3 regions of the Duganella sp. LjRoot269 genome follow, and region 1 is predicted to be linked to each of the others. Evidence: predicted binding sites of a transcription regulator. Region 1 holds the regulator's gene; each other region holds the start of a gene.
The links. The regulator FNR, encoded in region 1, switches genes on or off when oxygen is low (the NO sensors DNR and NnrR bind a similar motif). The targets are predictions, from matches to a motif close to TTGATNNNNATCAA.
Positions count from the first base shown of each region.

Region 2: cqsA (alpha-hydroxyketone-type quorum-sensing autoinducer synthase) is a predicted target of FNR. The motif match lies at 2,418-2,431, and genes of this name have one in related genera.
Region 3: ACSQ3S_RS21535 (bacteriohemerythrin) is a predicted target of FNR. The motif match lies at 7,102-7,115, and genes of this name have one in related genera.

Region 1 covers NZ_CAXUSL020000001.1:4,006,872-4,016,783, reverse strand. The annotation lists gene ACSQ3S_RS17980 (sensor histidine kinase) at 1-371, shown strand, start outside; gene ACSQ3S_RS17975 (response regulator) at 358-771, shown strand; gene ACSQ3S_RS17970 (response regulator) at 768-2,279, shown strand; gene ACSQ3S_RS17965 (response regulator) at 2,269-2,907, shown strand; gene fnr (fumarate/nitrate reduction transcriptional regulator Fnr) at 3,076-3,879, shown strand; gene ACSQ3S_RS17955 (TraR/DksA family transcriptional regulator) at 3,901-4,284, opposite strand; gene yghU (glutathione-dependent disulfide-bond oxidoreductase) at 4,432-5,274, shown strand; gene ACSQ3S_RS17945 (efflux transporter outer membrane subunit) at 5,409-6,869, shown strand; gene ACSQ3S_RS17940 (efflux RND transporter periplasmic adaptor subunit) at 6,866-8,146, shown strand; gene ACSQ3S_RS17935 (ABC transporter ATP-binding protein) at 8,143-8,898, shown strand; gene ACSQ3S_RS17930 (ABC transporter permease) at 8,898-9,912, shown strand, end outside.
Region 2 covers NZ_CAXUSL020000001.1:6,040,934-6,050,845, reverse strand. The annotation lists gene ACSQ3S_RS27090 (ABC transporter permease) at 1-49, shown strand, start outside; gene ACSQ3S_RS27085 (hypothetical protein) at 53-1,063, opposite strand; gene ACSQ3S_RS27080 (sensor histidine kinase) at 1,067-2,344, opposite strand; gene cqsA (alpha-hydroxyketone-type quorum-sensing autoinducer synthase) at 2,582-3,775, shown strand; gene ACSQ3S_RS27070 (group II truncated hemoglobin) at 3,815-4,213, shown strand; gene ACSQ3S_RS27065 (DNA recombination protein RmuC) at 4,218-5,537, shown strand; gene ACSQ3S_RS27060 (acyl CoA:acetate/3-ketoacid CoA transferase) at 5,563-7,515, shown strand; gene ACSQ3S_RS27055 (ABC transporter permease) at 7,512-8,309, opposite strand; gene ACSQ3S_RS27050 (ABC transporter ATP-binding protein) at 8,315-8,938, opposite strand; gene moeA (molybdopterin molybdotransferase MoeA) at 8,952-9,912, opposite strand, start outside.
Region 3 covers NZ_CAXUSL020000001.1:4,816,860-4,826,771, forward strand. The annotation lists gene ACSQ3S_RS21510 (ATP-binding protein) at 98-1,414, opposite strand; gene ACSQ3S_RS21515 (response regulator) at 1,411-2,073, opposite strand; gene ACSQ3S_RS21520 (COG4705 family protein) at 2,104-2,877, opposite strand; gene ACSQ3S_RS21525 (PAS domain S-box protein) at 3,035-5,533, opposite strand; gene ACSQ3S_RS21530 (universal stress protein) at 5,779-6,606, opposite strand; gene ACSQ3S_RS21535 (bacteriohemerythrin) at 6,630-7,031, opposite strand; gene ACSQ3S_RS21540 (bifunctional enoyl-CoA hydratase/phosphate acetyltransferase) at 7,190-8,593, shown strand; gene ACSQ3S_RS21545 (acetate/propionate family kinase) at 8,590-9,798, shown strand; gene ACSQ3S_RS21550 (diguanylate cyclase domain-containing protein) at 9,824-9,912, opposite strand, start outside.

The sequences.
Region 1 (9,912 bases):
CGACCCGCATCCAGCAGGTGTTCCACAACCTCATTTCCAACGCCATCAAATACATGGACAAGCCGGACGGACGGATCGACATCGATTGCGCCGACGACGGCAGCCACTGGCGCTTCAGCGTGCGCGACAACGGCCCCGGCATCGAGCAGCGCCATTTCGAGCGCATCTTCCAGCTGTTCCAGACGCTGGCCTCGCGCGACCGGGTCGAGAGCACCGGCGTGGGGCTGGCGCTGGCCAAGAAAATCGTAGAAATGTATCAGGGACGGATCTGGCTTGAATCGCAGACCGGGCAGGGCAGCACGTTCTGGTTCACGCTGCCCAAGTCCTCTCCGTCGCAACCCAGAACAGGACAAGCCCATGAAAGTGAGTAACAAACCCATCCTGCTGGTCGAAGACGACCACGTCGACATCATGACGATCAAGCGGGCATTGAAGGAAATCCATGTCGGCAACGCTGTGATCAGCATGGAAAACGGCGAGGCGGGCCTGGAGTATCTGCGCGACCCGGCGCAGGAACGGCCCTGCATCATCCTGCTGGACTTGAACATGCCGATCATGAACGGCATCGAGTTCCTGCAGCAGATCAAGCTCGACCCGTCGCTGCGGCGCATCCCGGTGGTGGTGCTGACCACGTCCGAGGAACAGCAGGACAAGGTGCGCAGCTTCGACCTGGGCGTGGCCGGCTACATGGCCAAGCCGGTCGACTACCGCCGCTTCGTCGAGATGATGCGCTCGATCGACCTGTACTGGACCATCAGCGAGATGCCGTGAACGCCGACCTTGCCGACAACGGCGCCGGCGCCCCAGCCGTATTGCGGGTGCTGATCGTCGAGGACGACGTGGTCGATCGCATGGCGTGCCGGCGCGCCTTCGCGGCCGATGCCACCGGCGGCTTTGCGCTGCTGGAGGCCGACAGCGGCGAGCGCGGGCTCGAGCTGGCGCGCGAGCAGCGGCCCGACTGCATCCTGCTCGACTACCATCTGCCGGACCTGACCGGCCTCGAATTCCTGGCCCACCTGAACGCCGACGGCGCCGGCCAGTCCATCCCGGTGATGATGCTGACCGGCGCCGACAGCGCCGCCGTGGCGGCCGAGGCGATGCGGCGCGGCGCGCGCGACTACCTGGTCAAGGACGTCGACGGCCGCTACCTGGAATTCCTGCCGGGGGCGATCCACCGCATGCTGCGCGAGCAGCGCCTGCTCAACGACAAGCGCCAGGCCGAGGCGCAGTTCCGCACACTGGTCGAGCAGATGCAGGCCATCACCTACATCGCCGAACTGGGCGAGGGCGGCGCGCTGCGCTACATCAGTCCGCAGATCGGCATGCTTGGCTTCACCCCGGCCGAGTGGCTGGCCGACCCCGGGCTGCACGGGCGGCAGATGGATCCGGCGCAGCGCGCGGCCACGCTGCGCGCGCTGGACGATTGCCGCCGCGACGGCAGCCCGCTGCGGCTGGAATACCGGCTGTCGGCGCGCGACGGCCAGGCGCTGTGGTTCCGCGACCAGGCCGAGCTGGTGCGCGACGACGAGGGACGGCCGCTGTTCATGCAGGGCATCATGATCGACATCACGCAGAACAAGCTGACCGAACAGGCCTTGCTGGCGTCGCAGCAGGCGCAGCGCGACCTGGCGGCGCACCAGGAAAGAATCAAGGAACACGAGCGCAAGCGCATCGCCCAGGAAATCCATGACGAGCTGGGCGGCCTGCTGACCGGCATCAAGGCCTATATTTCAGTCAGCATGGACCGCGGCGCGGCGGCCGGCGCGGCGCCCGAGCCCTTGCTGGCCGAGGCGGCAGGACTGGCCCAGGACGCGATCGAGACGGTGCGCCGGGTCATCACCGACCTGCGGCCCAGCGTGCTCGACCAGCTGGGCGTGTGGGCCGCGCTGGAATGGTATGCCGAGCAGATCGAACGCCGCTCCGGCCTGCACTGCGCCTGCGCCATCAGCCCGGCCGCGTCGGCGCTGGAGCTGGGTGCCGAGCGCAGCACGATGCTGTTCCGCATCGCGCAGGAAGCGCTGACCAATGTGGTGCGGCACGCCGAGGCCAGCGCGGTGCAGCTGCGGGTCGACTACGCCGACGGCGTGCTGCAGCTGCGCATCGACGACGACGGCAAGGGTATCGCGGCCGAGCGCTTGCTCAACCGCGAGTCCTGGGGCATCCTCGGCATGCACGAACGCAGCCGTCATTTCGACGGCGAATTGAAAATCACCGGCAGGCCGGGACAGGGCACGACCCTGCTGCTGCGCCTGCCATTGGACGCACACCATGAGCAATAATCCCATCCGCGTGCTGCTGGTCGACGACCACGCGATCGCCCGCAACGGCGTGCGCCTGATGCTGAGCACGGTCGACGACATCCGCGTCGACGGCGAAGCCTGCAACGCCAACGAGGCGCTGCAGCTGGCGCAGGCGCAGGAATTCGACGTGGCGCTGCTCGACATCACCATGCCCGGCAAGAACGGGCTGGAGCTGCTCAAGCAGTTGCGCGCCGAGCGGCCCAAGCTGGCGGTGCTGATGCTGAGCACCTACGCCGAAGACATCTACGCCGTGCGCGCGCTCAAGCTGGGTGCGGCCGGCTACCTGACCAAGGATGCGCCAACCACGGCGCTGGTGGCGGCGGTGCGCAAGGCCGCGTCCGGCGGCAAGCATGTCAGCCCGGCCCTGCTGGAAAAGCTGGCCAGCCTGATCGGCGGCGGCGAGGTGGGCAAGCTCGAGGCGCTGTCGAACCGCGAGTTGGAGGTGTTCAAGCTGATCTCGGCCGGCGAATCGCTGGTGCGCATCGGCGAGACGCTGCACCTGAGCCCCAACACGGTGACCACCTACCGCGCCCGCATCCTGGAGAAAATGGGCCTCGACAGCAATGCCGAGCTGACCCGGTATGCGTTGGAGCACGGCATCATCTAGTTTCATATTGCAAAGGTTGTAGGGGAAGCCCTACAGATTTCTGTCCGGACTCCCCTACGCGACACGGCAGCGAAGCCCGATAACCGCGCGGCCGCCGATCGCCGATACTGTCTCCATACCGCAGCCAACGCTCAGATGCTGCGAAAAACACAACAGGGAGCAGCGAACATGACGACCAACCTCCAACTGGCAACACACAATGGCGGCGCAGTGAGCAGCAGCCAGAACAAATGCGCGGTGTGCGGCTTGAAGAACCTGTGCCTGCCGGTGGGGCTGAACGACGCCGAGGTCAGCCGCCTCGACAAGATCATCGGCCGCCGCCGCCGTGTCGAACGCGACGAGAATCTATGCCGCATGGAACAGCCGTTCAACAACCTGTACGCCGTGCGCTTCGGCCATTTCAAGACCTCGCGCGTCAACCACCGCGGCGAGCAGCAGATCACCGGCTTCCAGATGGCCGGCGAGCTGCTGGGCATGGACGCCATCGGCACCGGCCAGCACGGTTGCGGCGTGGTGGCGCTGGAAGACAGCGAAGTGTGCGAGATCCCGTTCGCCCGCCTGCAGGAATTGTTCGCCGACGTGCCGCAGCTGCTGCAGCACTTCCACCGCATCATGAGCCAGGAAATCATGCGCGAGCAAAACGCGATGATGTTTCTCGCCAATATGCGGGCCGAGCAGCGCTTCGCCTTGTTCCTGCTGAATCTGTCGACGCGCTATGCGGCGCGCGGCTATTCCCCCAACAGCTACCAGCTGCGCATGTCGCGCGAGGACATCGGCGACTACCTGGGCCTGACCATCGAAAGCATCAGCCGGCTGCTGTCGCGCTTTCGCAGCAACGGCTGGATACGGGTCGACAAGCGCGACCTGACCATCGTCGACCGCGCCAGCCTCGAGGCGCTGGCGACCGGCGCCGACCAGGACGGCACCAAGGTGGCCGCCAAGGCGCTCGGCCGCACGCCGGCGGTGGCCTGAGGCAGTGAGCCTGCCTCAGGCTCAGCCCGGCGCGCGTCCCGACCGCTCGACCGCCGTCTGGCAATCCACGCACATCTGCGCGCTGGGCTCGGCCCGCAAACGGGCCGCCGCGATGGCCGCGCCGCACTGCACGCAGGTGCCGTAGCTGCCCGCGCGCACGCGCTCCAGCGCCTCGTCGACGGCGCGCAATTCCATCAATTCGTGATTGAGCAGCGCGATGTCGGTGTCGCTGAGCTGGCATGCCTCGGCCTGGTCGGCATCGATCGCGTAGCTGTTAAACAGGGCCATCTGCTGTTGTTCGTCGGCCTGGTGCAGGCGCTGGCGCAACTGCTGCGCCAGTTCGCGGCGCCGCAGCAGCAGACTGCTGTTGAGCTCGTCTATGACGTGGGCGCTGTCGGGACTCATGTCGATCTCCATTCACTTGTTCAATGCAGCCATCGTAGAGACTCGCCCGTGCAATTTGATTGATGCAAATCAAAAAGGGCCGGCTTCGGATAGAATGGTTTTTCGCGCGCAAGCAGCAGCTTGCACGCTCACTGTGAGGAGAGATGCATGACGGATCCATCGAAGTATGCACCGCCGGCGATCTGGGTCGCGCCGGCATCGTCGGGCGGCACGTTCGGCAATATCAACCGCCCGGTCGCCGGCGCCACCCACGAACAGGAACTGCCGGTCGGCAAGCATCCGCTGCAACTGTATTCGCTGGGCACGCCCAACGGCGTGAAGGTCACCATCATGCTGGAAGAGTTGCTGGCGCTCGGCCATGGCGGCGCCGAATACGACGCCTGGCTGATCCGCATCAACGAGGGCGCCCAGTTCTCCAGCGGCTTCGTGGCGGTCAATCCCAACTCCAAGATACCGGCGCTGGTCGACCGCAGCGGCGCGCAGCCGTTGCGCGTGTTCGAGTCAGGCTCCATCCTGATGTATCTGGCGGAAAAGTTCGGCGCCTTCCTGCCCACGGAAACGGCGGCGCGCACCGAAACCCTGAACTGGCTGTTCTGGCAGATGGGTTCGGCGCCGTTTGTCGGCGGCGGCTTCGGCCACTTTTACGCCTACGCGCCGGAAAAGCTGCAATATCCGATCGACCGCTACGCGATGGAAACCAAGCGCCAGCTCGACGTGCTGGACCGGCAGCTGGCCGAACACCGCTATGTCGCCGGCGACGAGTACACGATCGCCGACATGGCGGTCTGGCCGTGGTACGGCGGCATGGTGCTGGGGCAGTTGTACAGCGCCGCCGAATTCCTGTCGGTGCACGAGTACCGGCATGTGCGGCGTTGGGCCGACGAGATCGCCGCGCGTCCGGCCGTCATCCGCGGCCGCAAGGTGAACCGCACGTTCGGCAACCCCCAAGACCAGGTGCTGGAGCGGCACGACGCCGCGGATCTGGACTGACGCCGGCCGCTGGCATCGACGTCGGACCGAGGCACTGAAACACCGTGCCTGCGGTGCGTTTTGATCTGGATCATGGTTTTTTCACTCACTTGCTCTCATAGTAAAAGCCCGTTCGGCCCAAACGAGAGCATGTCATGTACCACACCAACGTCGCGCCGCCGACGGCGGCCATCCGGCTCGGAAGGGCGGGGGCGCCGCTGTTGTTGGCCTGTCTGACCGGCTGCAGCCTGCTGCGCCCGGTCGATCTGCCGCCGCCGGCGCCGGCGTTCCAGCCGCCGCCGGCCTGGTCTACCGGCCAGGCCGCCAGGTCCTCCGCGTCCGATGGCGCGGCGCTTGCCGGCTGGTGGCGCCGCTTCGACGATCCGCTGCTCGAGCAGCTGGTGACGCGCGCCCTGCAAGCGAACACCAGCATCGCGTCGGCGCGCGCTTCGCTGCAGCAGGCGCGCGCCACGCGCGATGCCGCAGCCGCAGCGCTGGCCACCGCCGTGGTCGGCAGCGCCCAGGCCCAGCGTAGCAAGCTCGACGGGGCGTCCACCACCAATAGCTACAACCTGGGCTTCGATGCCAGCTGGGAACCGGACCTGTTTGGCGCCAACCGTCATGCACTGGCGGCCGGTGCGGCCACGCTGCAGGCCAGCGCGGCCACGCTGGCGAACGTGCAGGTCTCGGTCGCCGCCGAGGTGGCGCGCAGTTATATCGAACTGCGCGGCATCCAGGCACGGCAAGTCATCGCCCGCGACAACCTGGCCAGCCAGCAGGCCACGCAGGAGATTACCGCATGGCGGGTCCAGGCCGGACTACTGACTTCGCTGGAGCAGCAGCAAGCGATCACCGCCACCGAGCAGGCCGCGGCCCAGTTGCCGGTGCTGGAAAGCAGCCGGGCGCTGCTGGCCCACAGCCTGGCCGTGCTGTGCGGGCAGGCGCCGGCCGCGCTCGACGACGCGCTGGCGCCGCCGCAGGCGATACCCGCCGGCGGCGCAGAGCTGGCGCTGAGCCTGCCGGCCGCAACACTGCGCCAGCGTCCCGACGTGCGCGCGGCCGAAGCCCAGCTCGAAGCGGCCCGCGCCAAAGTGGCCCAGGCCGACGCCGCGCGCTACCCGGTGCTGCGTCTCGAGGGATCGCTGGGATTGAGCGGACTTGGCGCGGGCGGCAGCGGCGCGGCGCTGCTGCGCACCTTGCTGGGCAGCGTGGCGGGCAATGTGTTTGACGGCGGCGCCAGCGCGGCCCAGCTGCGGCTGCAGCGCGGCGCGCTGGCGCAAGCGCAGGCCGGCTATCTGGCGACGCTGCTGACCGCGCTGCAGGAAGTGGAGGATGCGCTGGCCGCGCAGGCGGCCGACCGTCTGCGCCTCGATCATTTGCGGCTGGCCGCCGCGGCGGCCGACAGCGCCGCGCTGCTGGCGCGGCAACGCTACGCCAGCGGCCTGGTTGACTTTCAAACCGTACTGGAAACCCAGCGCGCGCTCTACACGTCGCAGGACGGCGTGGCAACCGCCAGCGCCAACGTCGGCACCGACCAGGTGCGCCTGTACAAGGCACTGGGCGGCGGCTGGCAACCCGACGGCGGTGCCGCGCCGATGAAAGGAAGCACACCATGAATCAACGTATGGCAGCACCGGCCGTCGTCATCGACGCGCCACCACGCCCCTGGTGGCGGCGCGCCGCCGTGTGGGGCGCCGCGCTGGCGCTGCTGGCGGCCGGCGCGGCGGCTTACGTGTGGCAGCAGCATGCCCAGACGGCGCGGGCTCCCGCCTATGTCACGGTGCGGGTCAAGCGCGGCACCGTCACGCTCAGCGTCACTGCCAACGGCACCTTGCAGCCTACCCGCGCGGTCAATATCGGCAGCGAGCTGTCGGGCACCGTGGGGCGCGTGCTGGTCGACGTCAACGACCAGGTACGCGCCGGCCAGGTGCTGGTCCAGCTCGACACGGCCAAGCTGCAGGACCAGATCGTGCGCTCGCGCGCCGCGCTGGCCGCCGCCAGGGCCGAGCTGGCGCAAAGCCAGGCTAGCCTGGCGGAGGCGCGCGCGGCACTGGGACGGCTGGAGGAGGTGGCCCGCCTGTCCGGCGGCAAGGTGCCCTCGCGCGCCGAACTCGACACCGGCCGGGCCACGCTGGCGCGGGCCCAGGCGGCCGAGCTGAGCGCCGCCGCCAACGTACAGAGCGCCCAGGCCACGCTGTCGACCGACAGCACCAACCTGGCGCGCGCCTCGATCCGCTCGCCGATCGACGGCGTGGTGCTGAGCCGCAGCGTCGATCCCGGCAACGCGGTGGCCGCCTCGCTGCAGGCGGTGACGCTATTTTCGCTGGCCGAGGACCTGCGCCATCTGCGCCTGCTGGTCAATGTCGACGAAGCCGACGTCGGCGCCGTGCGCGTGGGCCAGCCGGCTACCTTCAGCGTCAGCGCCTATGCGGACCGCAGCTATCCGGCGGTGGTCACCCGCGTGTCGTACGGCTCGACCATCACCGAGAACGTGGTCACCTACGTGGCCTACCTTGAAGTCGACAACGCCGACCTGAGCCTGCGGCCCGGCATGACGGCCACCGCCGTCATCCGCGCGGCGGTACACGACGACGTGCTGCTGATACCCAACAGCGCGCTGCGCTTCACGCCCAGCGACACCGCAGCGGCGGCAGCGCCGGCGGGCATGGTGTCGCGCCTGATGCCACGCCTGCCCGGACGCGCACCGCGCCAGGCCGGCGTCGCCGACGCCTCCGCCTCCGCGCGACGCACATTGTGGCTGCTGAGCGACGGCGTGCCGCGCGAGCAGGTGGTCACGCTCGGCATCAGCGACGGCCGCTACACGGAAGTGAGCGGCGCAGGGCTGCGGCCAGGCATGCTGGTGATCACCGACCAGCGCGCGGCGGCGCCATGAACGACGACGGCGACAGCGCCGCGCCGCTGATACGGCTGCGCGAAGTATGCAAGCGCTACGGTCACGGCGCAGCCGCGCTGACGGCGCTGGACCGGGTCAGCCTGGATATCGCGCAGGGTGAGTTTGTCGCCATCATGGGACCCAGCGGTTCGGGCAAGTCAACCGCGATGAATCTGCTGGGCTGCCTCGATACGCCCAGCAGCGGCCAATACCTGTTTCACCAGATCGACGTGGGCGCCGCCACCCGCGACCAGCGCGCCCGCTTGCGCCGCCGTTATCTGGGCTTCGTGTTCCAGGGATTCAATCTGCTGGCGCGCACCTCGGCCCAGGAAAACGTCGAACTGCCGCTGCTGTACCGGGGCGAGAACGCCGCGCGCCGCCACGCGCTGGCGGCGGCCGCGCTGGCCGCTGTCGGCCTGGCCGGCTGGGAGACGCATACGCCGTCCGAACTGTCGGGCGGACAGCAGCAGCGGGTGGCGATCGCGCGCGCCGTCGTCAGCGCGCCGTCGCTGCTGCTGGCGGACGAGCCGACCGGCAACCTTGACAGCCAGCGCAGCCGCGAGATCATGGAACTGCTGGTGCGCCTGAATCGCGAGCAAGGCATCACGGTGGTGATGGTGACGCACGAGCCGGACATGGCGCTGTACGCGCAGCGCATCGTGCGCTTCCTCGACGGCCGCATCGAGAGCGACGAAGCGAACTTGCAGCCAGTGCCCATGCCGGCTGCGTCGGGCGAGAAGGCGGTGAGCTGATGCTGTTCAATACCATTCTGCTGGCGTTGCGTTCGATCCGGCGCAACCTGTTGCGCTCCTTCCTGACCATGCTGGGCATCGTCATCGGCGTCGGCGCCGTCATCGCCATGGTCACGCTGGGCAACGGCGCCACCCGGGCGGTGCAGGACCAGATCTCCAGCCTGGGCAGCAATCTGCTGATGGTGCGGCCGGGCCAGCGCCTGGGCCAGGGCAGCGGCGGCGCGCCGGCGTTCAAGGAGGCCGATGCCGAGGCCATCGCGCTGCAGATCGGCGGCATCCGCGCCGTGGCGGCCGAGAGCCGCAGCGGCGCCACCGTGGTGGCCAACGGCCGCAACTGGAGCACCACCGTCACCGGCGGCAGCGCCGACTGGCCCACCGCCGCCAACTGGACGCTGGCCGCCGGTCGCCCGTTCGACGACGGCGAGCAGCGCGCCGGCGCCGCCGTGTGCGCGCTGGGCGCCACGGTGGCGCGCGCCTTGTTCGGCAACCGCGACGCGCTGGGCGAGCGGCTGCGCATCAAGCAGTTCTCGTGCGTGATCGTGGCGCTGCTGGCGGCCAAGGGGCAGGGCGCGATGGGCAACGACCAGGACGATCTCGTGCTGCTGCCGCTGCACACGCTGCAGCGCCGCGTGACCGGCAACCAGCGCGTGAACACCTTGCTCATTTCAATGGAGCAGGGCAGCGACAGCAGGGCGCTGCAGGCGCGCCTGGTGCAGCTGCTGCGCGAGCGGCGCAAGCTGGCCATCGGCGAGGAAGACAACTTCAACGTGCTCGACACGCGCCAGCTGGCCGACACCATGTCGGGCACGACGCGCGTGATGACCACGCTGCTGGCGGCGGTGGCGGCGGTCAGCCTGCTGGTGGGCGGCATCGGCATCATGAACATCATGCTGGTCAGCGTCACCGAGCGCACGCGCGAGATCGGCCTGCGGCTGGCCATCGGCGCGCTGGAACGCGACGTGCTGCTGCAGTTCCTGATCGAGGCCATGGTGCTGGCCGCGCTGGGCGGCCTGG
Region 2 (9,912 bases), 2.0 Mb from region 1:
GCGCAACGTGCTGCGCCAGCCGCCGCTGCAGACGCTGCGCGAGGCTTAAGACTCAAGCCGCCACGCTTTCCTGCGCCATCTGCTCCTTGAGGAACTGGGCGTAGGAATAGGGCCGCTTGTCGAAGTAGTGCGACGGCAGGTCGAACAGCGCCCAGTAGTAGGTCTCGCGGCCCTGGCAGATCTGCGGCGCCGCGCAGTAGCGGTGCCAGTTGTCGGCCACGCGGCTCGAATACATGCCGTCGCCGTAGGGATCGGAGAAGAACGGCAGCACGCGGCGCTCCAGCAGCGCGTCCAGCAGCGACGGCGGGGCGTCGCTGTCGCGGGCGATCTCGTATTGCGCGTACATGCCCTGTTCGGTCTCTATCATCATCAGGCTGGCCTTGCCGTGCTTGTCGAGGAACAGGATGCCGGTCGGCGCCGGGAAGATGTAGTGCTCGACGAAACCCTTGCTGTCGCTGAGCTGGCGCACCAGCTGGGCCAGCGCCGGGTCGCCGAGGAAGTGGTAGTTATGCAGCAGCACCAGCTCGCGCAGCGTCTCGGACTGCGCGTCGAAATACGCCCGCTGCAGCGCGGCGATCTCCAGCTCCAGGATGTCGAGCGCGTGGTCGTCGCTCTTCTTGATGTAGCGGTCGATCAGGCCGCGGTTGAAGGCGCCCACGGCGATCTTCTCGTCGGCGGCGCCGGTGAACAGGATCTTCTTGCACGGCAGGTGCGCCACCGCCTCGCAGAATTCCAGCCCGTTCATCTGCGGCATCGAATAATCCACCACCAGCACCGACGGCGTCGCGAAGCGCTGGCGCTGCTCGCCGATGCGGTAGATGCACTCCAGGTCCAGCGCCACGTTGCACTGGTCGGCCGGCAGGTTCTGCATGTCGAAATTGACGTGCAGCGGTACGCTCCCCGATTGGGTTCCCTGTCGCAGCCATTGGAGCGCGGCCGTGGTGTCATGGAAGGTCTTGCTGGCCAGCATGGGATCGAGCTGGAACGACAGACTTTTCAGGAACGAGTCGCTGTCGTCGACCAGCACGGTCAGCGTGGGATGGGAGTAGACGGGCAGATGCATGTTTCACCTCGGGAGGGACGGCTGGGGAAATTCCAGGACAAAAATCGCATAGGCGCTCTCGCGCGATACGCAACGGATGGTGGCGTTCCAGGCGCTCATGATTTCTTCGCACAGCGCCAGGCCGATGCCGGCGCCGTTATGCGGCGGAAAGGAGTAGAAGCGGCGGAAGATCAGCGGCATCTGCTGGGCCGGAATGCCGCAGCCGGTGTCGATGAATAGCAGGCGCGGCGGCACATGGGCGCCGTCGACCACGATGCGCACGCGGCCCTTGCCGGCGCGCTGCACGGCTTTCAGCGCGTTGCGCAGCAGGTTCAGCAGGATCACCACCGACAGCTCGGTCTGGCCGGAGAAGGTGAAATTGCGGCGCACCTCGAGCGCGACGATTTTTTGCTGGCCCGCGTTGACGAAGGGGTAGCGCTTGAGCATGCCCTCCACCACGCCGTCCATCATCACCGTCTCGACCGGCCGCAGGTTTTGCCGCACCGCTGTCGCGCTGAGCAGGAACAGGTCGATCATGTGGTTCATGTGGCGCACTTCAAACTGGATGCGGGCCAGCGCGTCGACGGTGCCGAGGCGGTCTTCCAGGTTGCGGCCGCCGGCGTCGGAAAACAGGCGCAGCAGGCCGCGCACATTGGCGTCGACGCTGGTCAGCGGCGTGCGCAGCTCGTGGGCCACGGTGGCCAGGCCGGCGCCCAGGCCGGCCAGCTTTTCCTGCGCCAGCACGTGGCGGCTGATCTTGGCGGCCGACAGCGCGGCGATGGTGAACCAGTGGATCGGCACCTGCTGCAGCACGGATTGGCTGAGCAGCGTGGCGCCTTCGCCCAGCCCGACGACGGCGGCGACCGCCAGCGTGGTGCCGGCCACGTAGGCCTTCAGCGCCAGGCCGGTGTCGAAATGGAACAGCACCACCAGGCCGATCAGCAGCGATTCGCTCCACACGCCCGACGCATGGTTCATCAGGAACATGAAGGTGAAAAAGAACGGGAAAATATAGCTCAGCGTGACCACCAGATAGATCTGCAGCATCCTGCGGCTGAACTGGCGCGCGAACAGGCCCAGCGCGCTCAGCAGGATCCCCAGCAGCCTCAGCGGCAGCGACTCGTATTCCTGCGGAAAGAAATGCTGCCAGATCACGTAGTACAGCGGCATGCCCACCGTGCCTATGCAGGCCAGCAACAGGACGCGCACCATGGCATGGTCCTCGCGGCCATGGTAGAGCAGCAAGGCCTGGATCTTTCCGTGCTGCCAGCGTTTCCAGCGTTCTTGCAGAGGGGGCTTCATTGTGAGATTGACTTTTATCAAGTTCCCATGATCGCCTTAATTTGCAACTTCAACCGGCAATTCAAATCAAGAGTTGATCCGCATCAATCTCTTCATGTTTTTTTGGCCTCATGGTTGGCATTGGATTCATAAAAAAACAACCTTTTCCAAAACCCATACAGGAGCAAAAAAATGCCTCACGCGATTGCTATAGATCATGCCCAGCCCCGCGCTTTTGCTTTACCGGCTGAACAGCAAATGCCCGAATTCGTGACCCGCCGCATGGACGAACATTACATTACCCGTATTGAGCAATTGCTGGGCGGCGAGCATCCGCATGCATGGCAACCGACGCCGGCCGGCGCGGTTTTCCTCGCCGGAAACGATTACCTGTGCCTGGCTGGAGAACCGGCGCTGGTGGGCGCGCAGATCGCGGCGTTGCGCCGGGGACCGGGCGAGCTGCTGATGTCCGCCGTGTTCCTGCAGGAGGGCAGCGCCCAGCACCGGCTGGAACAGAAATTCGCGCGCTTCATGGGGGCGCAGGACGGCATCCTGGCCCAGTCCGGCTGGGCCGCCAACGTCGGCCTGGTGCAGACGCTGGCGGCGCCGGGCATCCCGGTCTACCTGGACATGCAGGCGCACGCCTCGCTGTGGGAAGGCGTGCAATCGGCCGGCGCCACGCCGGTGACCTTCCTGCACAACGACATGGAACATCTGCGAAAGCAGCTGGCGCGCCATGGCAGCGGCCTGATCGTGGTCGACGCGCTGTACAGCACCAACGGCAGCCTGGCGCCGCTGGTGGCGCTGGTGGAAATCGCCGAACGCTCCGGCTGCCTGCTGATCGTCGACGAATCGCACTCGCTGGGCACGCACGGCCCGCGCGGCGCCGGGCTGGTGGCGGAACTGGGGCTGAGCGAGCGGGTGCATTTCCGCACGGCATCGCTGGCCAAGGCGTTTGCCGGGCGCGCCGGCTTCATCACCTGCTCGACCAAGTTCAAGGGCTATTTCCTGTCGGAGTCGCGGCCCGCCATCTTCAGCTCGTGCATGCTGGCGCACGAGCTGGCCTGGTTCGACGCCGCCGTCGACTTCGTGGCGGCGGCCGACGACCGCCGCGCCGCGCTGCACGCGCATTCGCGCGAGGTGCGCGAGGAATTGAGCGCGCTGGGCTACAACGTCGGCGACGGCAGCGAGCAGATCATCGCGCTGGAGCCCGGCCCGGAGCCCAAGACGCTGGCGCTGCGCAAGCTGCTGGAGCGGCGCGGCGTGTATGGCGCCATGTTTTGCGCGCCGGCCACGCCGAAGAACCGTTCGCTGGTGCGGCTGACGCTCAATTCCGGGCTGGACCGGTCGCAGCTGTCGCGCATCGTCCAGGCCTGCGACGACATCCTCGACGAGATCGACCTGGAGAACTGGTCGTCCACGCGCCGCCTGCGCCGGCTGGCGCTGGTGTAAGAGCGCCTGAAGGCGCGGATCGCCGCCCGGTACGCTATCATGGAGGCTATGACTGAATCCCGAACTCTCTATGAAGTGATCGGCGGCGAATCGCGCGTGCGCGATATGGTCGACCGGTTTTACGATTTGATGGAACTCGAGGCGGAGTTCGCGCTGCTGCGCTCCGTGCATCCGCCCACGCTGGACAACGCGCGCGAAAGGCTGTTCATGTTCCTCAGCGGCTGGATGGGCGGGCCGGACCTGTACATCGCGGAACACGGCCATCCGCGCCTGCGCATGCGGCACATGCCGTTCGCCATCGGCACCCAGGAACGCGACCAGTGGCTGCGCGCGATGGCGTGGGCGATGGAAGATGTCGGCATCGACGAGGCGCTGCGGTTGCGATTGATGGAGTCCTTCTATCAAACCGCCGACTGGATGCGCAACAAGCCGGATTGACGCCATGAGCCAGACCGAATTTTTTGTGCTGCTGGCGATCGGGCTGGCCGTGCTGGCGCTGCAGGTGCTGGCGCTGCTGCGCGGGCGCGCCGGCGGCGATGCTGCGGCCAGTGCCGGCCTGGCCGAGCGCATCGAGCGGGTCGAGCGCGAAGTGAGGATGCAGCTGCAGACCACGGCGCAGGCCACGCACGCGGCCAGCGTGCAGCAGTTCGAGGCGATGCGCCGCCAGCTGGAGGCGCAGGGACTGGTGGGACGCGACGAGCAGGCGCGCAGCCTGAAGCAGTTCGCCGACAGCATGAACCTGGCCCTGATCCGGCTGACCGAATCGAACGCCGCGCGCATGCAGGAGGTGCGCGCCACGCTGGAGGCGAAGATCAAGGACCTGCAGGCCGACAATGGCGCGCGGCTGGAAGAGATGCGCAAGACGGTCGACGAGAAGCTGCATGCGACGCTGGAGGCGCGCTTGAGCGCATCGTTCCAGCAGGTGTCGGAGCGGCTCGAGCGCGTGCACCAGGGGCTGGGCGAGATGCAGCAGCTGGCGCTGGGCGTCGGCGACTTGAAGCGCGTGCTGACCAACGTGAAGACGCGCGGCACCTGGGGCGAGGTGCAGCTGGAGATGCTGCTGGAGCAGGTGCTGACGCCGGAGCAGTATGCCAAGAACGTCGAGACCATCGCCGGCAGCGGCGCGCGCGTGGAGTTCGCGCTCAAGCTGCCGGGCCAGGTCGAAGGCGGCGCGCCGGTGTGGATGCCGATCGACGCCAAGTTCCCGAAGGAGCAGTACGAACGCCTGCTGGATGCGGCCGAGCGCGCGGACGCGGACGGCGTGGCGCTGGCCGGACGGGAGCTGGAACGTGCGGTGCGTGTCGAGGCCAAGACGATTTCGGAGAAATACGTCTCGCCGCCGCACACCACCGATTTCGCCATCCTGTTCCTGCCGACCGAGGGCCTGTATGCGGAAGTGATGCGGCGTCCCGGCCTGGCCGACGAGCTGCAGCGCGTGAACCGCATCAGCATCGCCGGGCCGTCGACCTTGTCGGCGCTGCTCAACAGCTTGCAGATGGGCTTCCGCACCTTGGCGCTGGAAAAGCGTTCGTCGGAAGTGTGGCAGGTGCTGGGCGCGGTGAAGACGGAGTTCGGCAAGTTCGGCGACGTGCTGGCCGCCACCAAGCTGTCGCTGGAGCGCGCGGCCAAGAACATCGAGACGGCCGAAACCCGCAGCCGCCAGATGGCGCGCAAGCTGAAGACGGTGGAAGCATTGCCGAGCGAAGCGGCCCAGCTGCTGCTTGGTCCTGAACTAGACAAGAACGATCTGGATGTAGACTAAAACGAGACTAAAAACGGAGCTTGCCATGCCTGCTCGTCCCCCTGATTTTTCCACGGTCGGCATGCCGGCCGTCCAGCGCAGCAAGATCGTCAGCGCGGCCGACGCGGTCGGCCTGATACGCGATGGCGACACCATCGCCACCGGCGGCTTTGTCGGCGTGGGATTCGCCGAGAACATCGCCGTGGCGCTGGAACAGCGCTTCCTGGCCGACGCCCATCCGCGCGACCTGACGCTGGTCTACGCGGCCGGCCAGGGCGATGGCAAGGACCGCGGCCTGAACCACTTTGGCCACGAAGGCCTGCTGAAGCGCATCATCGGCGGCCACTGGAGCCTCGCGCCCAAGCTGCAGCAGCTGGCCATCGGCGGCAAGGCCGAGGCCTACAACCTGCCGCAAGGCGTCATCAGCCAGCTGTTCCGCGACACCGCCGCCGGCAAACCCGGCCTGCTGACCCATGTCGGCCTCGGCACCTTTGTCGATCCGCGCCACGGCGGCGGCAAGATCAACGACCGCACCACCGAGGAACTGGTCGAGCTGATGACCATGGGCGGCAAGGAGTACCTGTTCTACAAGGCGCAGCCCATCCACGTCGGCATCATTCGCGGCACCACGGCCGACGCCAACGGCAATGTCACCATGGAACGCGAGGCCCTGACGCTGGAAGCGCTGGCGATCGCGATGGCGGCGCACAACTCGGGCGGCATCGTCATCGTGCAGGTGGAGCGGATCGCCGAACGGGGCACGCTCAATCCGCGCCAGGTGAAGATCCCCGGCGTACTGGTCGACTGCGTGGTGGTGGCGGAAAAGCCCGAATACCATATGCAGACCTTCGCCGAGCCTTACAGCGCGGCCTTTGCCGGCGAGGTGCGCGTGCCCTTGTCGGCGGTGGTGCCGATGCCGCTGTCCGAGCGCAAGATCATCGCCCGGCGCGCGTTGATGGAGCTGCGTCCGAATAACGTCGTCAACCTGGGCATCGGCATGCCCGAGGGCGTGGCCGCCGTGGCGGCCGAGGAAAAGCTGCTGGACCTGGTGACGCTGACGGCGGAGCCGGGCGTGATCGGCGGCATGCCGGCCGGAGGCCTGAACTTCGGCGCGGCGACCAATGCGGACGCCATCATTGACCAGCCGTACCAGTTCGATTTCTACGACGGCGGCGGCCTCGATGTCGCGGTGCTGGGCCTGGCGCAGGCGGATCGCCACGGCAACCTGAACGTCAGCAAATTCGGCAGCCGCCTGGCCGGCGCGGGGGGCTTCATCAACATCAGCCAGAACGCGCGCAAGGTGGTGTTTGTCGGCACCTTCACCGCCGACAAGGGCGCCACGCGCAAGTTCATCAACGAAGTCGAGCACCGCACCTACAGCGGCGAATACGCGGCGCGGCGCGGGCAGGAAGCCTTGTTCGTCACCGAGCGCTGTGTGTTCCGGCTGGTGCTCGACGGCGGCATGTCGGGCCTGGAGCTGGTCGAGATCGCGCCGGGCATGGACCTCGAGCGCGACGTCCTGGCGCACATGGATTTCAAACCGGCGGTCAGCGCGCAACTGAAGCTGATGGACGCGCGCATCTTCTCGCCGCTGGCGATGAACTGGCGCGGCGATTTCCTGGCGCAGCCGCTGGAACGGCGGCTGGTGTACGACGCCCAGCAGCAGCTGTTCTTCGTGAACTTCGAAGGCTTCGAGGTGACCGATGCGGCCACCATTACCACCATCTGCGACATGGTGGCGGAGCGGCTGGCGCCGCTGGGCCGCAAGGTGCCGGCGGTGATCAACTACGACAACTTCTCCATCGCGCCGGACTTGATGGACGATTATGTCAAGGCTGTCAACGGCCTGGCGGAGCGCTACTACAGCAAGGTCACGCGCTACGCGCACAGCACCTTCATGCGCGCCAGTCTGGGCCGGGCGTTCCGGCGTATCGAGAAGGATGCGGCGTTGTTTGTCAACTCGGCCGAGGCGCTGCTGCGTCTCAGAGAAGATAGCTAGCGTTTCTGTAGTCGTTCCATCCGCAGGCGGTGGCGTTCGTCGGTGACGCTGCGCGCCGCCAGGTACACCGCCAGCGCGACCGACAGGCCGCTGCCGCCGGCCAGCAGGAACATCAGCAGGATCTGGTAGCGCACCGCGTCCATCGGGTCCATGCCGGCGAGGATCTGGCCGGTCATGATGCCGGGCAGCGTGATGATGCCCGCCGCCGACATCTGGTTGATGATGGGGATCAGGCCCTTGCGCACCGAAGCCCGTATCAGCGGCGCCAGCGCCTCGTTGCGCGAGGCGCCCAGCACCAGTTGCGCCTCGATCGCGCCGCGCGCGTCGACCACGCCGCTGTAGAAGGTATCGAGTCCCAGGCTGGCGGAATTGAGCACGTTGCCCAGCACGATGCCGATCAGCGGGATCGCGTATTGCGGCTCGTACCACGGCGTCGGATGCAGCACCGTGAACAGGGCCAGCATCACCGTGGCGATGCTGGACAGGCCGACGCTGGCGGTGCTCAGCCACACGCCAGGCCATCCGCGCAGGCCGTGCGCGGGCCGCACCGCTACCTCGCGCGCGGCGGCGACGATCATCAGCAGCGCGACGGCCAGCGTGGCGGCCGGAGAGGCCAGCGCGAACACCCAGCGCAGCACCACGCCGACCAGCAACAGCTGCACCACCATGCGCAGGGCCGACCACAGCATCTGGCGTTGCATGCGCAGGCCGAGATAGGCCGAGATGGCGGCGTTCAGCAGGATCAGCGAGGAGGCGACGGCCAAGTCGACCGCGCTGGGCTGGATCGGCGTCATGCCGGTCATGGCGCGGCTTCCGTCAGGCGGCGGTCGCGCATGATCATGGAGCGGTGGCCGAGGGTTTGCGCCTGCGCTTCGGAGTGCGTGACCAGGATGATCGACAGGCCGGCCGCCAGTTCCTTTTGCAGCAGCCGTTCCGTGGCGGCGACCGATTGCGGGTCCAGCGCGGCGGTGGGTTCGTCGAGCAGCAGCACCTGCGGCCGGCAAGCCAGCGAGCGTATCAGCGCCATGCGCTGACGCTCGCCGGTGGACAGGCGGCCGATCTCATTGTCCAGCAGGTCCGGCGACAGGTTCAGTTGCGGCAGCAGTTCGCGCACGTGGTCCATCTGTCCCGGCTTGAAATGGCCGGCGGCGGTCGGCAGCCACCACGCCGCCTCGGCCGGCTGGTAGACCACGCTGGCGCGCCACGCGGTAGCGGGCATGGCGGCGCGGGCGACGCCGTTCAGTTGCGCCTCGCCGGTATTCGGATCGAGGTCGCACAGCATGCGCAGCAGCAGGCTCTTGCCGGCGCCGGATGGGCCGGAGATGGTCAGGCACTGGCCCGCTGCCAGGTCGAAGGAGAAGGGGCCGGCCAGCGTCGATTGCAGTTCGCGGATGTGCAGGCGTGGAGTGGCCGGTGGGTTCATCGAGCCAGGCCGGTTATATCAACCCGTCGAACAACAGCACCTCGACCATCTCGCCTGCGGCGACGTTGCCCTGCGCGTCGTGCAGCACGACGATGCAGTTCGCTTCCGTCATCGAGCTGAGGATGCCCGAACCTTGGGCGCCGGTCAGGCGCACTTGCGGTTCGCCATCGGCGCCGGTGTCCAGGATGCCGCGCTGGTATTCGGTGCGGCCGGGGCGCTTGCGTATCGCTTGCGCGGCCTTGGCGCGCATGGCCGGGATGCCTTGATTTTGCGTGCCCATCATGCGCAGCAGGGCGGGGCGGGCGAACATGTAGAACGAGACCATGACGGCGACCGGATTGCCGGGCAGGCCGAACAGCCACGCGCTATGGCCGTCCGCTTGCACCTGGCCGAAGGCGAGCGGCCGGCCGGGACGCATCGCCAGCTTCCAGAAGGCGACGTCGCCGAGGCGGGCCATGATGTCGCGCGTGTAGTCGGCCGCGCCTTCGGAGACGCCGCCGGAGGTGATGATGGCGTCGGCATCGGCGGCGGCGGTGCGCAGCGCCGCTTCCAGCGCGGCGGGATCGTCGCGCACCACGCCCATGTCGATCACTTCGCAGCCGAGCCGCGTCAGCATGCCGAACAGCGTGTAGCGGTTGCTGTCGTAGACGCAGCCGTCGTCGAGGCAGTCTCCCAGCGAGCGCAGTTCATCGCCGGTGGAGAAGAAGGCCACGCGCAGCTTGCGCAGCACGCTCACCTCGGCAATGCCCAGCGATGCGACCAGGCCCAGGTCGGCGGGACGCATGATCTTGCCCCTGGCCAGCGCGATGCCGCCGGCCTGCAAATCTTCGCCGGCGCGGCGCAGGTTGGCGCCCGCGCGGATCGCGCCGTGCCCGATGGTGACGGTGTGCTCGCCGATGTGCGCGGCCAGTTCCTGCGGCAGCACGCTGTCGCAGCCGGACGGGATGGCGGCGCCGGTCATGATGCGCACGCAC
Region 3 (9,912 bases), 810 kb from region 1:
GATGAATCGTTTAAACAATATACACCTTGATACAACAGGCTTCCCTCGATTTTCAGCAATCAAAAACGCGGTGGCGGCCAGCTTAGCAGAGCGATTGTTAACGCTGAATTAAAGCCTGTCGCGGGAACAGCACCGTCACGCTGAGGCCGCGTCCGGCCGAACTGTCGGCCAGCAGGATCTCGGCCTTGTGGTGGTCGGCGATGTTGCGCACGATGGACAGGCCAAGGCCGCAGCCCCAGGCGTCCTGGCCGTCCGGGCGGAAGAAGCGGTCGAACAGCCGCGCGCGATATTGCTCCGGCACGCCGGGACCGTTGTCGCGCACCCGCAGCAGCGGCAAGCCGTCTTCATGCGCCGCCTGCAGGTCCACCCGGCCGCCCTGCTGGGTATAGCGCAGCGCGTTGTCGACCAGGTTATTCAGCAGCACCCGCAGGCCGTCGGCATCGGCCTCGATCAGCACCTGCGCCGGCGTCTCCACGCCCAGGTCGATGCCGCGGCTGTCGGCCAGCGCGGAATGATCGGCCACCGCCGCTTCCAGCAATCGTCCCAGGTCGACCGGCAGCAATTGGGTCGCCGCCAGCGCCGTCTCGTGGCGGGCAAGGCTCAGCAGCTGGCGCACCAGATGGGTGCCGCGGTCCAGCCGCTCGTGCAGCCTGGCCAGCGCCGCGTCGCGCGCCTCGTCGCTGTCGGCACGCTCCGCCAGTTGCAGCTGCAGCTTGAGCGCCGTCAGCGGCGAACGCAGCTCGTGCGCCGCATCGGCGACAAAGGTGCGCTGCGCCGTCAGCGCCTGGTCGAACTTGTGCATCAAGCCATTCAGCGCCAGCACCACCGGACGCAGCTCGGGCGGCATGTCGTCCACCGTCAGCGGCGTCAGCGTGGCCGGGGAACGCACCGCCACCGCGTGCGCCAGCCGGTGCATGGGCTTCAGCGCCCGCCCCACCACCGCCACGATCAGCAGCGCGAGGACCAGCGCAAACGCCAGCAGCGGCGCGCCGGCGCGCAAGGCCATGTGCGCCGCCAGCCGGTCGCGCGCCGCCATCGGCTGCGCCACCTGCACGTAGCGGTCGTGCCGGCTGTCGCCGTACAGGCGCCAGCGCTGGCCATCCACCGTGGCAGCCGAAAAGCCCTGGATCGCATAGCGCGGCAGCTGCCGCATGCCCGGCGATACGTGCAGCAGCCTGCCGTCCCGGTCCCAGCCTTGCAGCACAAACTCTTCTTCAGGATCTTCCGGCACCGGCAGTCCGGTATCCGGCGCGAACTCGTGCGGCAGGGCGGTAGCCAGCTGGCGCAGCTGCAGGTCGGCCAGCTCGTTGGTTTCCTGCAGCAGCGAGCGGTACAGCGACGCGCCGGCGCCCGCCACGCACAGCAGCGTGGCGCCCAGCAGGCCTATCAGCAACTGGCGGCGGATGGTCGTCACGGCGTCGCCGGGATCTTGTAGCCGACGCCGCGGACGTTCTTGATGAAGTCCGCGCCGAACTTCTTGCGCAGGTGATGGACGTAGACATCGACGGTGTTGCTTTCCACCTCGGCGTTCCAGCCGTACAGCTTGTCCTCCAGCTGGGCCTTGGAGACCACGCTGCCGGGATTGTCCAGCAAGGCGCGCAGCACGGAAAACTCGCGCGCCGACAGCTTGACTTGCTGGCCTTCGAAGGTCGCCTCATGGCTGGCCAGGTTCAGCGTCAGCGCGCCGTGCTCGACGACGGAACGGGTGCGGCTGACGCGCCGGCGCAGCAGCGCGCGGACGCGCGCCAGCAGCTCGTCCAGGTCGAAGGGCTTGACCAGGTAGTCGTCGGCGCCGGCGTCCAGTCCCTCGACGCGGGCCGGCGTGCCGTCGCGCGCGGTGATGATCAGCACCGGCAAGTCGGCGCCGCGCGCACGGGCGGCGCGCAGCACGTCCATGCCCCGCTTGCCCGGCAAGCCCAGGTCGAGCAGCATCAGGTCGTAGGCCATGCCGGCCAGCGCCAGCTCCGCATCGCGGCCGTCGCGCACCCAGTCCACGGCGTAGCTTTCGCCGCGCAGGCCGTCCTCGATGCTCTCACCGATCATCGGATCGTCTTCCACCAGCAGCAAACGCACCACGCCACTCCCATGCCATCGAAAATACCGTCATCTTACCTTGTGCGATGCGGCGGATCGATTTCCTGAAGTGGCCACCAGCGTTGCGATGATCGCCAGGAACGCCATGCTGGTGTTCACCGTGCCCCAGCCCACGCCGCCGTAATCGGGCGACTGCGACAGCAAGTCGCCCAGCGATGCCCCGAGCGGACGGGTGAGGATATACGCCAGCCAGAACGTCAGCAATGGATGGATGCCCTGCTTGCCCGCCCCAAAAATGACCAGGATCAGCGCGCCGAAGGTCACCACGCCCAGGCGGAAGTCCAGGCCCAGCGTCTGGGTCGCCAGATTGCCGGCGGCCGTGCCGAGCGCAAAGGTCAACAGGATCGCGGCCCAGTAAAACAATTCCCGGCGCCGCGTGACGATGGTCTGGATCGCCAGCGTGTGCTCGCTGCCATGCCACAGGTTGAACACGACGCCGAGCATGATGCTGAAGCCCGCCGTGCTGGCGTACAGGCTGACGCCGAGGCCATCGGTGAGCGCATCGGTGATCTGCGTGCCGACCACGCTGAGCAGGACCACGGTCAGCCAGTACGCCCACGGCACGTAGCGCGGCTGGCGCAATTGATACAGCAATGCCGCCGCCAGCAGCGCAATCATCAGCGCGGCGGCAGGCGCCGTGCCCAGCCCCGCGGGCACGGCCAGGTAGTCGGCGCCGGTCTCGCCCACCGTGGTCGACAGGATCTGGATCAGCCAGAAAACCAGGCTTACGCGCGGCACCTTGTTGAGCAGTTGCCGGCTGGGGCTGTCAGGAACGGGATGCATGCGGTGGCTCCGGGGTCGGTGCAAAGGCGCCATTACACCGCAGCGACAGTTAAAGCTGAGTTAACAACGAGACAACGTTAAAAAATTACAACGCTATCGGCCGCACTACATTGCATGCAGCGCCACCTGCCGGCGCCGATGCGCGCCTTCGTCGACTTCATTCTGGCTGGACAACGCTCAACCGGGAGGCGTGTTGCAGCGCCACGTCCAGCGCATCCATGAACTCGCGCACCATGATGGGCTTGGTCAGGTAATTGAAGAAGCCGGCGTCGATGCCTTTTTCTATGTCGCGCGGCATGGCGTTGGCCGACAAGGCGATCACCGGGATGTGCGAGGTGGCAGGATCGTCGCGCAGCATTTGCAGCGCGCCGTAGCCGCTCAGGCCCGGCAGGTTGATATCCATCAGGATCACGTCCGGCCGGTTTTGCTTGGCCAGCAAGATGCCGAGATGTCCCGTCACCGCGGTCAGCAGCAGCAGATCGTCGCGCCGCGCGATCAACTGCTCCACCAGCGCCAGGTTGGCCGGGTTGTCCTCCACGTACAGCAGCGTGCGGGGGCGGTCGCTTTCCCCCTCGGTGGCCAGGCCGTCGCCGTGGGCCGGCGCGACGCCCGGGATTTCCGCTTCCAGTCCGGGCAGCTCCGACGCCAGCAGTTCGAACCAGAATTCGCTGCCCACGCCGACGGTGCTGTCGACGCCGATGGTGCCGCCCATCAGCTCGATCAGCTTCTTGGTCACCACCAAGCCTATGCCGGTGCCCTCCTCGGCGCCGGCTTCCTGGCCAAGCCGGTTAAACGGCTGGAACAGGTGCGCCAGCTTGTCCGGCTGCAGGCCGGCGCCGGTGTCCGTCACGCTGACGCGGATGTGGCCGTCGGCGTCGTGCTCGCAGCCCACCGTCACGGTGCCGCCGGCGCGGTTGTATTTGATGGCGTTCGACAGCAGGTTGACGATCACCTGCTTGACCCGGGTCCGGTCCGCGTGCACGAAGAACAGGCTCTCGAAGCTCGGGAAGCGCAGCTCGATGCCGCGCTGCTCGGCCTGGGGCGCCATCATGGCCTTGCAGTCGAGCAGCACCTCGGTCAGCGACATCGCCTCCTTGGACAGGCCGACCTTGCCCGATTCGATCATCGCCAGGTCGAGGATTTCATTAATCAGGCGCAGCAAATACCAGCCGGCCTGCAATATCTGGTCGATCGAGATTTTCTGCTCGATCGATGGCGGCGGCGTATCGGAGGCCATCAGCTGCGCAAAGCCGAGCACGGCGTTGAGCGGCGTGCGCAATTCATGGCTCATGCTCGATAGGAACTCGGACTTGGCCAGGTTGGCTTTTTCCGCCGCCGCCTTCGCGCTTGCCAGTTCGACATTGTTTTCCTGCAGCTTGTGCTCGAAATGCTTGCGGTCGGTGACGTCGCGCGCCGCCGCGAACACGCCCTGCAGCTTGCGGTCGCGGTCGTGGAAAGTGGAGGCGTTGAACGACACCACCGTTTCCAAGCCTTCGCGCGACAGCGCCGTCAGCTCGTAATTGGTCAGCTTGCCCTCGCGCAGCACGCGCGAGATGCCCGCCTGGGCCAGTGCCGGATCGGTGAAGTAGTTCTTGAACGGCGCGCCGATCAGTTCATCGCGGGTGCAGCCGGTCAGCGACTCCATCTGCTGGTTGACGTCGGTGATGATGCCGCGCGGGTCGGTCGCCATCAGCGCGTCGATGTTCGACTCGATCAGCGAGCGGGTGTAGAACTGCTGGTCGCGCAGCCGCTGGTCGAGCAGCGCCTGCTCGGCTTCGACCTGCTTGCGCACGGTGTTGTCGGTGCCGATCAGCAGGTAGCCGATAATGTCGCCCTGGTCGTCGCGCAGCGCCGTCACCGACACCATGGCCGGGAAGCGGCTGCCGTCCTGGCGGATATAGGTCAGCTCGTAGATATCCTCGATGCCGCGCGAGGCCTTGAACACCAGCGCCTCGAAGCCCGGCGTGATCGGCGTGCCCAGCTCGATGCTCAGCGTATGCGCGCGCGCGATCACCTCCAGCGGATCGGAAATATCGGCCGGGGTGATCTTGTTCATCACGTCGGCGGCCTTGTAGCCCAGCATGCGCTCGGCGCCGACGTTGAAAATCTGGATCACGCCCTGCGCGTCGGTGGCGATGCTGGAGAAGTTGGCGCTGTTGAAGATCGCGTTTTGCAGCGCGCCGGCCTTCTGCAACGCCTCCTCGGCGCGCTTGCGCGCGGTGTTGTCGGTGCCGATCAGCAGATAGCCGATGATGGTTTCCTGGTCGTCGCGCAGCGCCGTCACCGACACCATGGCCGGGAAGCGGCTGCCATCCTGGCGGATATAGGTCAGTTCGTAGATATCCTCGATGCCGCGCGAGGCCTTGAACACCAGCGCCTCGAAGCCCGGCGTGATCCGCGTGCCCAGTTCCAGGCTGAGCGCGGCGGCGCGCGCGATCAGCTCGCGCGGATCGGAAATGTCGGCCGGGGTGATCTTGTCCATCACGTCGGCGGCCTTGTAGCCCAGCATGCGCTCGGCGCCGACATTGAAAATCTGGATCACGCCCTGGGCGTCGGTGGCGATGCTGGAGAAATTGGCGCTGTTGAAAATGGCGTCCTGCAGCGCCCCCGCCTTCAATAGCAGTTGCCCATCGTACAGCGAGCGGTCGACGATCAAGATATTTCTCCCCGGTGTCACATAATGGAATTGGCACGAGCATCCGTTGCGCATGGCGGCGCGGGGCGGAGGTCGTGAAAGAAGTGCGTTATGAGCAACAGCTAGGCGGTGGAGGCCGAGGCAACCCGCAGTGCGCATGCGGGCTGAATGATGGGACGTCGCGAAGTATGGAGATAAAACCTGTAACTTGTGCCCACAATAGCACAGTGTGGGCTCCGAGTCGTGAAGTGGTTTGCCGCCGACAGTCAGCGCGTCATCAGCACCGGCAGCGTCATGCGGTTCAGTATGCTGCGCGTGGCGCCGCCCAGCAGCAGTTCGCGGAAGCGCGTGTGTCCGTAGCAGCCCATCACCAGCAGGTCGGCATCGACCTCGGCCGCCAGCGACAGCAGGCCCTCGCCGACGTCGTCGGCCTGGCGCACCACCACGTCGAGCTTGACGCCGTGACGCGCCAGATAAGCGCCCAGGTCGGCCCCGGGCTGCTGGCCGTGCGCGCCGTACACCTGTTGCGGATTGAACACCGCCAGCGTCACCAGCGCCGCCTTCCGCAGCAGCGGCAGCGCGGCGGCGATGGCGCGGCTGGCCGCCATGCCGCCGTCCCAGGCCAGCAGCGGCCGCTCGCCGAGGCGCTCGAAGCGGCCCTCGCGGGGGATCACCAGCACCGGCCGCGGGCAATGCAGGATCAGCTCCTGCGGCAAACTGTCGTCCGCAGGGTGGCCGTGGCCGGCCTGGCCGACGACGACCAGGTCGCAATAGCGCGACTGCAGCACCAGGCTGTCGATCATGCTGTCGTCGCTCAGGCGCACTTCAGACGACGCCACGCCCAGCCCGCTGGCGGTGGCGGTGAACTGGTCCAGCGCCTGCCGGGCCGGCTCGATCAGCCCGCTCAAGTCCTGCGGCAGCAGCGGGATGCCCGCCGCCGCCGCGTTGCACTCATACATCAGCGGGTTGATGCCCGTGCTGGCCAGGCCGACCAGATGGGCTTGCTCGGCGATGGCGATGCGGCTGGCGCAAGCGGCTATGTGGCCGGCGCGCGCCGACGCTCCGGCGTGCACCAATATCGTCTTGTATGACATATTTGCTCCTCGGTGTGTGATCGCTACGACGCGGCGCCCGCCGGCGCGGCCTGCCCCATCGCCTGCAGCGCGATGGCCAGCGCGGTATCGGCGGTGGCCAGGTGCAGTTCGAACCACGGCAGGATCAGGCCGGCGGCCTTGCGTCCGGCGGCGATGTCGCCCGGCTCCAGCCCGTGCAGCGTGGCCAGCACCCGGGCGTGCTGCTCGCGGTGCGAGCAGATCGCCGGATAATCGATCGCCTCCATCAGCGATTCTTCCAGCCGGAAGTCCTCCTCCAGCGCGTCGGTCAGCCGCGCCATGCCGGCCTCGAATTGCTCGTCCGGCCCGTCCAGCAGCTGCTTGACCTGCTCGGCCAGGGCCTGGTGCGCCTCGTCGAACAGCGGGATCCCCAGCGCCATGTCGGCGCTCCAGCCTGTCGTTTCCATGATGTCCTCCGCAATCGCGATCCTTGGTGGTCGATGCAACGATTATGGTTGGCCGGGGTTCCGGCTGTATTTGATCCAGATCAAATACTTCGGCTATCCCGCTCACTACACTGCCTCGCAAGCCTTCCGTTCCGGCAGCGCACCTTTGCGGGCATCCCATGAATGAATCCGACGACACCATACAAAACATCACCTACGACGAGTTAAGCGTCGGCCAGAACGCCCGCCTGAGCCGCCGCCTGACCAAGGAAGACATCCTCGCCTTCGCCGCGGTCTCGGGCGACGTCAACCCCGCCCACGTCGATCCGGAATATGCCGATCACACGCTGTTCCATGGCGTCATCGCGCACGGCATGTGGGGTGCGGCGCTGATCTCGCGCCTGCTGGGCACGGCCCTGCCCGGCCCCGGCACGATTTACCTGGCGCAGACGCTGCAGTTCCTGAAGCCGGTGCGCATCGGCGACGAGCTGCGCATCACCGCCACGGTGACGGCCAAGGATGACGTCAACAAGCATGTGCTGCTCGATTGCGAAATCAAGAACCAGACCGGCGCGGTGGTGCTGACCGGCGTGGCCACCGTCATCGCCCCCGGCGAGAAGGTGCGCCGGCCGCGCGCCCAGCTGCCCCAGCTGAACCTGTCGCAGGCGCACACCCACTACGCCGGCCTGCTGGCCAGGGCCGCCCCGCTGGCGCCGCTGCGCTGCGCCGTGGTCCACCCGTGCGACGGCCCATCGCTGTGCGGCGCGCTGGACGCGGCGCAGCACGGCCTGATCGTGCCGCTGCTGATCGGGCCGCAGGAGCGGCTGCGCTCAGTGGCCGAGGCCGCCGGCCGTTCGCTGGAAGGCGTCACGCTGGTCGACGTTCCGCACAGCCACGCGGCGGCCGCGCGCGGGGCCGCGATGGCCGCCGCCGGCGAGGTCGACATGATGATGAAGGGCAGCCTGCATACCGACGAGCTGATCGCCGCCGTGCTGGCCGAGCCGGCGCTGCGCACCGCGCGCCGGCTGACCCATGTGTTCCATACCGAAGTGCCGCTGTACGACAAGGTGCTGCTCATTTCCGACGGCGCGCTGAACATCCAGCCTACGCTGCTCGACAAGGTCGACATCGTGCAGAACGCCGTCGACCTGGCGCACGTGCTGGGCATCGCCGAGCCGCGGGTCGCCATCCTGTCGGCGGTCGAGACGGTGACGCCGAAGATGCCGTCGACATTGGACGCGGCCGCCCTGTGCAAGATGGCCGAGCGCGGCCAGATCCACGGCGCGCTGCTCGACGGCCCGCTGGCCTTCGACAACGCCATCTCGCCGGCGGCCGCGCGCGCCAAGGGCATCGTCTCGACGGTGGCCGGCCACGCCGACATCCTGATCGCGCCCGACCTGGAGGCCGGCAACCTGCTGGCCAAGCAGCTCGAATACCTGGCCGGCGCCGCCGTCTGCGGCGTGGTGCTGGGGGCGCGCGTGCCGATCGCCCTCACCAGCCGCGCCGACGGCGCCGCCGCCCGCACCGCCTCGGCCGCGCTGGCGCTGCTGCTGGCGCACAGTTACCGGCAGCAGCGGCCATGAGCGACTACCGCCGCGTGGTGCTGGCGGTCAACGCCGGCTCCTCTTCGCTCAAGTTCGCGCTCTACCCTTGCCGTGGCGGGCACACCCAGGCGGCCATCCTGAGCGGCGTGGCGGAAGGCCTGGAGCCCGGCGGCCAGCCGCAGGTCAGCCTGCACGCGCCGGCCTCGGACGCGCAGCCGGCGCCGCTGGCGTCCGGCGACGGCGACCCGTTCGAACGGGCGCTGCGGCGGCTGCGCACGCTGCTCGACGAGCACGCCGGGCCGGTGCGGCTGGCGGCGGTGGCGCACCGCATCGTGCACGGCGGCGAGCGCCATGCCGCCTCGATCCGCCTCGACGACGACGCGCTGGCCTACCTCGACACGCTGGCGCCGCTGGCGCCGCTGCACCAGCCGCACAACCTGGCGGCGGTGCGGGCCTGCCGCCGCGCCTATCCCGACGTGCCGCAGATCGGCTGCTTCGACACCGGCTTCCACGCCAGCCTGCCGGCCGAGGAACAGCTGTTCGCGCTGCCGCAGGCGCTGCGCGCCGAGGGCATCCGCCGCTACGGCTTTCACGGCCTGTCCTACCGCTACCTGGCCGCCCGCCTGGCGACGCTGACGCGGCGCGCCGGCGGACGCGTGCTGATGGCGCACCTGGGCAACGGCGCCAGCGTGTGCGCGATGCGCGCCGGCCGCAGCATCGCCACCAGCATGGGCTTTTCCGCGCTGGACGGCCTGATGATGGGCACCCGCAGCGGCGCCGTCGATCCCGGCGTGCTGCTGTACCTGCTGCGCCAGGGCTGGACGCCGCAACGCATCGAGAACCTGCTGTACCGCGAGTCCGGTCTGCTGGGCGTGTCCGGCCTGTCGGCCGACATGCGCACGCTGCGCGCCAGCGGCACGGCGGCCGCGCGCCAGGCCATCGCGCTGTTCGAACACCGGCTGGTGCAGGCCTGCGGCGCGCTGACGGCGTCGCTGGAAGGCCTCGACCTGCTGGCCTTCACCGGCGGCATCGGCGAGCACGACGCCGCCCTGCGCCGGGACGCCTGCGCCCGTTTGCGCCACCTGGGCGTGGTGCTCGATCCGGCCCGCAACCTGGCGGCCGACGGCCGCGCCGCCTTGCCCATCCATGCGGCCGGCAGCGCGGTCGAGGTGTGGGTGGTGCCCACCGACGAAGGCCGCGTCGCCGCGGCCGACGCGGCCGCGCTGGTGGACGGCGGTCCTTGACGCGCGCACGGCGCACGCCGGCGGCCTAGCCGACGCCGGCCTCGCGGTAGCAGTCGCGGCCGGCGTGCTTGGCCGCATACATGGCGTCGTCGCTAAGCCCCAGCAATTGCTCGG